2 regions of the Bacillus sp. EB106-06-01-XG163 genome follow, and region 1 is predicted to be linked to the other one. Evidence: riboswitches for the same ligand, from Rfam matches in the RefSeq annotation. Region 1 holds a riboswitch; the other holds the start of a gene.

Region 1 (4,213 bases):
TGTGATCAGTCCGGCTTTTTCAAGCATCGCCAGCATACGGCCTTGTTCAGCGACATTGTTAGTCATGATGATGGTCGCGCCTTTAGGCAGGTCTTTCAGTGATTTGTATTTTTTCGTGTAAATTCCGAATGGCTCAAGGTGAACGGCTCCGGCATTCACGAGTTTGTAATCTTTATTTTCCTTCATTTCCTGTTCAAGGTAAGGAACGTGCTGGAAGTAGTTCGCATCCACTTCATTATCAGCTAACGCTTTGTTGTACATTTTGTAATCGTTCAGCACTTTTACTTTTAATGTGTAGCCTTTTTCCTTCAAGAGCGGTTCCGCTTCTTTTAAGATTTCAGCATGCGGTGTTTTTGTCGCGGCGACGACGATTTCCTTTTTATTCGAGCCGTTTGATCCGCAGGCGGCCAAAACTCCCGCGAACACAAGCAGCAGCGCACTTAATACAATCTTTTTCAATGTAAATCCTCCCTTATCTTTTGTCTATTATATTTGTAATTACATCACCGATAATCTGAATGATAAAGACGATGATGAGTATAAATACTGTCGCTACAAACGTTACATCCGTATTATTGGACTGGTAGCCTTCTACATATGCAAGGTTTCCGAGTCCGCCTGAACCGATGGCGCCGGCAATGGCGGTAGATCCGATCAGGGCGATGGCCGTAACGGTGATGCCTGAAATTAACGCAGGCATTGATTCAGGAATCAGCACTTTGAAGATAATCGTCGATGTCTTTGCTCCCATTGATCTGGCAGCTTCGATGACTCCTTTATCGACTTCCCGGAGCGCAATTTCCGCAAGACGGGCGTAAAACGGCGCGGAGCCGATAATCAGCGCCGGCAATGCGGCGTTCGGTCCTAAAATCGATCCGACCAAAATCTTAGTAAAGCCGAGAAGCAGAATAATTAAAATAAGAAACGGAATAGACCTGAAAATATTAACGACCGCCGCAATCACGGTGTTAATGATTTTATTTTCCCATAAGCTTCCCTTGCCCGTTAAAAAGAGCAGAAGACCGAGAACCGCTCCGATGATAAATGAAAAAACTAAAGCGATGACCGTCATATAAAGGGTCTCGTATGTGGCCGTCCACAGCTCGGTTATATCAACGTTCGGGAACCATTTTTCAAACATTTGTGATCACCTCTGCTTCTACCTGTTTGTCTTTGATGAACCGGATCACGTTTTCTACTTCTTTTTCCTGACCGTCAATATGAATGAATAAAGAACCGTAGGCTCCGTCCTTCGTCTGTGAAATTTTCCCCTGCAGAATATTGACGTCCACATCAAAGTTTCGGATCATTTCCGTAATGAGGGGCTGCTCGGCTGCCTGCCCGACAAATGAAAGCTGAATCGTTTTTCCTGTCGCTGTTTCCTGCAGAAAATGCTGGATGGTTTCTTTCGTCTCCTCTGGTTCTGTCACCTGCTGAACGAAACGCTTGGTCATCGGTTCGCGCGGGTTTCTGAAAACTTGGAGTACTTCGCCTTCTTCAACGACTTTCCCGTTTTCCATGACTGCGACTCTGTTGCAGATTTTTCGGATGACGTGCATTTCATGGGTAATGAGCACGATCGTCAGGCCGAGTCTGTCATTTATATCGGATAAAAGATCCAAAATTGAATCGGTCGTCTGCGGATCGAGCGCTGATGTCGCTTCATCGCACAGAAGGACTTTCGGATTATTGGCGAGCGCCCGGGCGATGCCGACACGCTGCTTTTGACCGCCGCTCAGCTGCGACGGATAAGATTTTTCTTTCCCCTCTAATCCGACCAGTTTAATCAATTCATCAGCGCGGCGGACCCGTTCGCTTTTTTTCACGCCGGCGATTTCCAGCGGAAACATAATGTTCTCCCGGACGGTGCGCGACCACAGAAGGTTAAAATGCTGGAAGATCATGCTGATTTCCTGGCGCGCTTTTCTCAGCCCGCGGCTGCTTACTTTATTTAATTCCGTCCCCGCGACTTCCACGGTTCCCGACGTCGGCTTTTCAAGGCCGTTCAGGAGACGGATTAAGGAACTTTTACCAGCTCCGCTATATCCTATAATTCCAAATATTTCGCCCTTTTTGATATCAAGAGTGACATCTTGGACAGCATTGACATCCCCATGCTTCGCTTTGTAAATTTTTGAAACATTTTGAAGATGGATCAAAGCAATCACCCGCCTTACACTATTCTAAGAAATCTTCCGGGTTTCTCCGCAAAAGAAAAGCCTTTCTGCAAAAATGAGCAGAAAGGCTTATTGAAAAAGGCCTTTCTCTCATCTTTCAAAGCAGACCGCTTCGAGTGAATTGGCACCATTTCAACATTGTTGATGGTTGCCGGGCTTCATAGGGCACTTCCCTCCACCTCTCTTGATAAGAGAAAACATATCGTATTTTCGTCCGGAAATTCTTACTGTAGAATAGCACGGCGAATGATAAAAAGTCAATAAAATAAATATTGGAAGCTATTGTCACATAGTAGATTGAGTTACGGCCGTTTACTGATCGCCTGAAAAAATCCGTTTGTCAGCCAGAGGATGGCCTCCAGCTTCAGCAGAGCTCTGAATGATCCTTTCACTTTGAGTTTTCCGCTTTGGATAAGCTTTTGCAAAGAGACATCACCATGCAGAAGATGAATGATTTCCGTCTGGTTTCCGTAAAAGGTCAAATTAGATTTTTCCTTTGAAACCGACGTTTTTCTCATTTCTCCCTGTCCGTTAATTGAGACCGTTAAGGCTTCTGTTTCTCCTTGGAATGTAATCAGCAGCGTTGAGGCGTTTAATAGCGGTTTCAAAAACAGATGCTGTCCGTCATTCTCTGAAACTTCTATTTTCTCCACTCGTATAACCTCCCGTTTTAATGGCCATACATACACTTTCTCTTTTTAACGGACAGAACCCTTTATAAACCGCACGACATTTTCCTGTAAATATTGTCACATCGGGAACGTTTGCGATGTTTTTTGTTTAATCAGCTCATATAAATAGGAAACGGAGCGGAAGGCGTATCCTTTCTCAACAAGCTCTCCGCCTTTAAACAGCAAAAAGCACGGAACGCTTTCAATCTGATAGGCTTTGGCGAATGCGGGGGAATAATTCACGTTGTTTTTATAGAAGGCGGCGCCGGGCAGCATTTCTTCGACGACAGTTAGCATTTTGGACGCCAGCTGGCATGTGCCGCAAAACGGGGTGTACAAATACAGGAGATAAACGTCATCCTGAATCGATTCGAGTTCATTTTCTTGGAGTTCTTTCATGTTTACCACCTCAGGTCGTTCTTTTTCAAAAATACAGTGTCAGCATCAAAGCCGGCTCTGATCAGCACAGATGCGAGATGATGGCCCGGGCACGACTCGACTTGCCTGTATGTTCTGTCTATATAAATATGGCGCGCGTCGGGAAGCTCCCGTTTCAGCTGTTTTCTTAATTTTTCTCCGGAGTCATCTGCGTCCGTTAAAATATAGACGTCTCTGTCAAACAGGCGGTCCGCCAAATCTTCCAGTTCGGTTTGGCCGATCGTCCCGTTTGTACAGACGATTTCCGCGGGTTCGATGAGCACTTCCCTGACTTTGATTTTATCAGATTTTCCTTCTACGATAATGACCTTTTCATCTCCGTTGTACATAAGCGCGTCACCTGCCGATTGTTTTAGCGTCAGATTGAAAAAGAAGGCAGTGAAATTCACCGCCAACTGTTAACACCAGCCATTCTCATAATCGCAATCGACATATTTCGGATCGCTGCCGTTTATGACATCGGCTGTTTTATAAAATTTTTGATTTTCAAATGAAAAGCCCTGTTTGAGCTCGTACTGGTCCATGCCTGTCATCTCGCCGATGGCTTCATTTTCATGAAACAAGGAAAACCGGCCGTTTTGAAAGCGGCCCGTAACGTTCTCCGTCACATCGACCTTTTGTTTATCAAAAGCCATTTTAGACACCTCCCGTTACAGATAGAATGTCCAAATGGCCCCTTTGCTATCCGATCAGTCTTCTTGTGTCATTTCGTCATATTGCTCGGAAGTCATGAGGTTTTCGATTTCTTCAGCATCAGCCGGTTCCACGACGATCATCCACGCTTTTTCATACGGAGACTCGTTTACGAATTCAGGACTGTCATCAAGGTCTTCGTTCACTTCCGTCACCGTTCCGTTAATCGGTGCGTACAGTTCGGAAACGGTTTTGACGGATTCCACGCTGCCGAATGGCTCGTCCGCTTTAATT
Region 2 (4,213 bases), on a different contig from region 1:
TCACCGAGTAAAGCGAAAAATTCCCCTTTCTCAACTGAGAACTCAAGACGGTCAACGGCGGCGGTTTCTTTATAATGTTTCGTTAATTGCTTCAGCTCAATCGCGTGCATTTACTCATCCTCGCTATCTTCATCGATTTGCTTAGCGTTTAAAATATCTTTTGCAAACTCGAAAAAGAGTTCTTGTTTAACAAGTGCGATACCTTGCTGGTCATCTCCGAGCATAAGCAGTGAATCCCCCGGATTTATATCGAAAACATCTCTTGCTTCTTTAGGAATGACAATCTGTCCTTTTGTGCCCACTTTAACAGTCCCGAAAATGTGTTTTCCTTTTGGTGCCGTCATGTTTATCCCTCCGAAAAATGAATTGTATTTTTTGTATGAATTGTAATACTTCGTATACTAAACATACATTGATCTTCCATAAAATTCATTAAAATTCATGAAATAGTTTTATTTTCATAAAAAAGCACTCCTGCCATATAACAGGAGTGCTTTTGATTTTATCGTTTGTGTTCCTTTATCATTTCCAGATGGGGGATGCCCGCATCGAGAAATTCTTCGCCGGATGTGACGCGGTATCCTTGTTTTTCGTAAAACGGAACCGCCTGCGTCTGCGCATGTAAGATAAAGCTGTCGGCGCCTTTGGCTGCCGCCGCTTTTTCAAGCGCCTGCATAATGATGGCTCCGACGCCTAAAGAACGATGGCTTTTCATCACGCAGATGCGCTCTAATTTTCCATGCCCGTCTTTCAAGCGCCATCTGCCGGCTCCGACCGGCTGGCCGCCGTCATATATGACTATATGCTCTGACGTGTCTTCGAATTGATCAATCTCTTCTTCTTCCGGAACGTGCTGTTCTTTAACAAAGACCTCTTTTCTGACGAAAAAAGCGTCGTTTAGCTGTTTTTCAGTTTTTGCGATGATGGATTCCAAGCAGTTATTCTCCTCCGCCTAATAAAAATGTTTCATACACAGTCCATGAGCCGTTATCCAGCTGATAGAGCAAGTGAAAACGGTCGATGACTTCTTCGTGGGAAATGTCCAGCATTTTCAGCTGTCCGAGTACGTCGGAATGTTCATCTGACGACAGCTTCTGGCCGACCGTGACATGCGGAACGAAGCTGTATTCCGGCTCGCCGGATAATGCTCCTGAGTAGCATTTCTCACTCAGAGATTTTAATTCCTCCGTCGGCTCTGCTTTCATATATATCACATTATTCACAGGAGAAAACGAGCTGTATTTTGTGATTTTCAGAACGAGCGGATGCGACTCTTTCGCCGTCTGTCTCAGCTGTGATACGACCTGCTCGATTTCCTGTTCTGTCGCTTCAAACGGATCTCTTAGCGTCAGGTGCGGAGGAATGAGCGCGTAGCTCGGGTCGTAGCGTTTCCGGTACGAATTTGCGAGATCCTGTAATTTTTTTGATGGAAATAAAACAATACCGTATTTCATGAAAGTTCCCTCCTTAAATGAATGGTTACAGCATTTTTTTCAGCGCCGGCGTGATGAGCGGCTGCCAGTAGGTCCATTTATGATCCCCGTCGAAGGTTTCATACGTGTATTCAGACTGTTTGCTTTCCAGCAGCTGTTTGAGCTCTTCGTTCGGCGCGGTGAAATCAAGAACCTGGCCGTCTGTCGTGTGAACGCCGGTTTCTTTTTCTCCGATTTGATGATAAACGGAAATCTGTTTGAGATCCTCCGACTGCCGGACGGCATCCAGCACGTGCCCGTCAACATACGGAGACTGCATGATGACGTTTCCAAACATGTTCGGATAGTCAATCGCCGTCATAAGCGAAACGGTTCCGCCGAGGGAATCCCCGATCATGGTGCGGCCGTATCCGACTTGATAAGTCGGGTATTCTTTGTCGATAAAAGGAACGAGCTCATTTGCGATGAATCGCTTATATGAGGCGAACTTAGACCCTTCTGGATGGTATGTGTTTCTTCGCTCCCGCACATTTTTATAAGGGACGCCGATAATGATGCAGCGGTCAATTTCCCCTTTTGACATAAGCTCTTCCGCCTGCCGCCCGATTCTCCCTAATCTGAAATAATCATGGCCGTCCTGAGCGATGACCGTATGATATTTATACAGGGGGGAGAAGGTGGCGGGCAGGTAGACCAAAACGGTCATTTCCTCTTCAAGCTCATGGGAGAAAAGTTTTTTCTCATGAATGATTCCGTTTTTTGATGCCACTTCGCATTCCTCCAGGCCGCTTCTTGTCTTGATGGTTTTTTCCTATTGTACCATGAATTATTAGAAATTTCTTTCTTCAGATGCACTTCTTGCGAGAGTTCAGATAAATAAAAAGTTATTGAAATTCATTTTATAGTGCGTTAATATAGAACAATCAGAAAATACAAAACAATATTCTTATCACGAGAGGTGGAGGGACTGGCCCTTTGAAACCTCAGCAACCGGTTTGCTTTGCCGCGGGAAGGCAAAGTGCCAAGGTGCTAAATCCAGCAAGCGATTCACATGCTTGGAAGATAAGAGGAAGAGAAAAGCTCCTTCTTCTTATGAAGAGGGGGCTTTTTTATTTTTGAAAAAGGATGGTGCTTACTGATGACGCAGCATGTTGATACAAAATTAGCCCAAATCGGAAATAGAAGCGAAGAAGCAACGGGAACGGTCAGTCCGCCGATTTATCTGTCCACCGCTTACCGCCATAGAGGAATAGGAGAATCTACAGGTTTTGACTACGTGCGCACGAAAAACCCGACACGCCAGCTCGTTGAAGACGCTATCGCCGTGTTGGAAAACGGTGCGAGAGGCTTTGCCTTCAGCTCGGGAATGGCAGCCATTCAAACGATTATGGCTTTATTTAAAAGCGGGGATGAATTGATTGTATCCTCCGATTTATACGGAGGCACGTACCGTTTGTTTGAAAACGAATGGAGAAAATACGGCTTAAGCTTTATTTACGATGATTTCAGCGATGAAGACTGTTTACGCTCCAAAATAACGGAAAACACGAAAGCGGTATTTGTTGAAACGCCGACAAACCCGTTAATGCAGGAGGCGGACATTGAAAAAATCGCCCGGATTACGAAAGAAGCCGGCCTGCTTTTAATTGTGGATAATACGTTTTATACCCCGGTGCTCCAGCGCCCGCTTGAACTGGGAGCGGACATCGTCATTCACAGCGCCACAAAATATTTAGCGGGGCACAATGATCTCCTTGCCGGTCTTGCTGTCGTAAAGGATGAAGAGCTCGGCGAGATCATGTTTAATCACCAAAATGCGATCGGAGCCGTTCTCCCGCCGTTTGATTCGTGGCTTTTAATGAGAGGGATGAAAACACTCGGACTCAGAATGCGCCGTCATGAAGAAAACGCCCGTGAACTTGCGGAATTTTTAGAACAGGAAGAAGAAATCGCCGACGTGTTATATCCCGGAAAAGGCGGGATGCTGTCTTTCCGGCTGCAAAAAGAGGAATGGATCAATCCGTTTTTAAAGGCGCTGAAAACGATCTGTTTCGCAGAAAGTCTCGGCGGGGTGGAAAGCTTTATTACATACCCCGCGACACAGACGCACATGGACATTCCGGAAGACATCCGTATCGCAAACGGCGTCTGCAACCGTCTGCTGAGATTTTCAGTGGGCATTGAACATGCAGAAGATTTGAAGCGGGATGTAAAGCAGGCATTACAGCAAGTAAAAGAGGGGGCCGTGTCATATGAGTAATCACAATTGGACGCTGGAAACCCAGCTCGTGCACAATCCATTTAAAACAGACGGAGCCACCGGAGCCGTCAGCGTGCCGATTCAGCATGCTTCCACATTTCATCAGTCTTCATTTGAAGAATTCGGGACATATGACTACAGCCGCTCAGGCACACCGACAAGAACAGCGCTTGAAGAAACAATCGCAGGCCTTGAAGGCGGAACGAGAGGTTTTGCTTTCAGCTCCGGTATGGCGGCGATTTCGACGGCATTTCTGCTCTTATCCCAAGGCGACCATGTCCTCGTCACGGAGGATGTGTACGGCGGAACATTCCGCATGGTGACTGAGGTTCTGTCCCGTTTCGGAATCGAACATACCTTTGTCGATATGACGGACACAGAAGCTGTCGCCCGCGCCATCCGGCCGAACACGAAAGCCATTTATATGGAAACACCGTCAAACCCGACGCTCGGCATCACGGATATTAAGGGCGTCGTCAAACTGGCAAAGGATCACGGCTGTCTGACATACCTTGACAAT

Evidence for each region. A riboswitch is a leader RNA that binds a small molecule or an ion and turns the genes downstream of it on or off. The one in region 1 is predicted to bind S-adenosylmethionine.
Region 2: linked by a shared signal. The riboswitch ahead of AC3WTF_RS06600 (methionine biosynthesis PLP-dependent protein) and the one ahead of metN (methionine ABC transporter ATP-binding protein MetN) in region 1 are both predicted to bind S-adenosylmethionine.

What each region holds. Positions count from the first base shown of each region.
Region 1 covers NZ_JBYTDS010000006.1:176,280-180,492, forward strand. The annotation lists gene metQ (methionine ABC transporter substrate-binding lipoprotein MetQ) at 1-459, opposite strand, end outside; gene AC3WTF_RS09670 (methionine ABC transporter permease) at 473-1,141, opposite strand; gene metN (methionine ABC transporter ATP-binding protein MetN) at 1,134-2,159, opposite strand; SAM riboswitch class I at 2,265-2,371, opposite strand; gene AC3WTF_RS09680 (SCP2 sterol-binding domain-containing protein) at 2,480-2,830, opposite strand; gene AC3WTF_RS09685 (thioredoxin family protein) at 2,927-3,247, opposite strand; gene AC3WTF_RS09690 (toprim domain-containing protein) at 3,250-3,615, opposite strand; gene AC3WTF_RS09695 (YusG family protein) at 3,685-3,921, opposite strand; gene gcvH (glycine cleavage system protein GcvH) at 3,976-4,213, opposite strand, start outside.
Region 2 covers NZ_JBYTDS010000004.1:138,148-142,360, reverse strand. The annotation lists gene AC3WTF_RS06625 (ABC transporter ATP-binding protein) at 1-110, opposite strand, end outside; gene AC3WTF_RS06620 (AbrB/MazE/SpoVT family DNA-binding domain-containing protein) at 111-344, opposite strand; gene AC3WTF_RS06615 (GNAT family N-acetyltransferase) at 503-934, opposite strand; gene AC3WTF_RS06610 (YjcG family protein) at 939-1,454, opposite strand; gene AC3WTF_RS06605 (esterase family protein) at 1,480-2,202, opposite strand; SAM riboswitch class I at 2,377-2,502, shown strand; gene AC3WTF_RS06600 (methionine biosynthesis PLP-dependent protein) at 2,572-3,693, shown strand; gene metC (cystathionine beta-lyase) at 3,686-4,213, shown strand, end outside.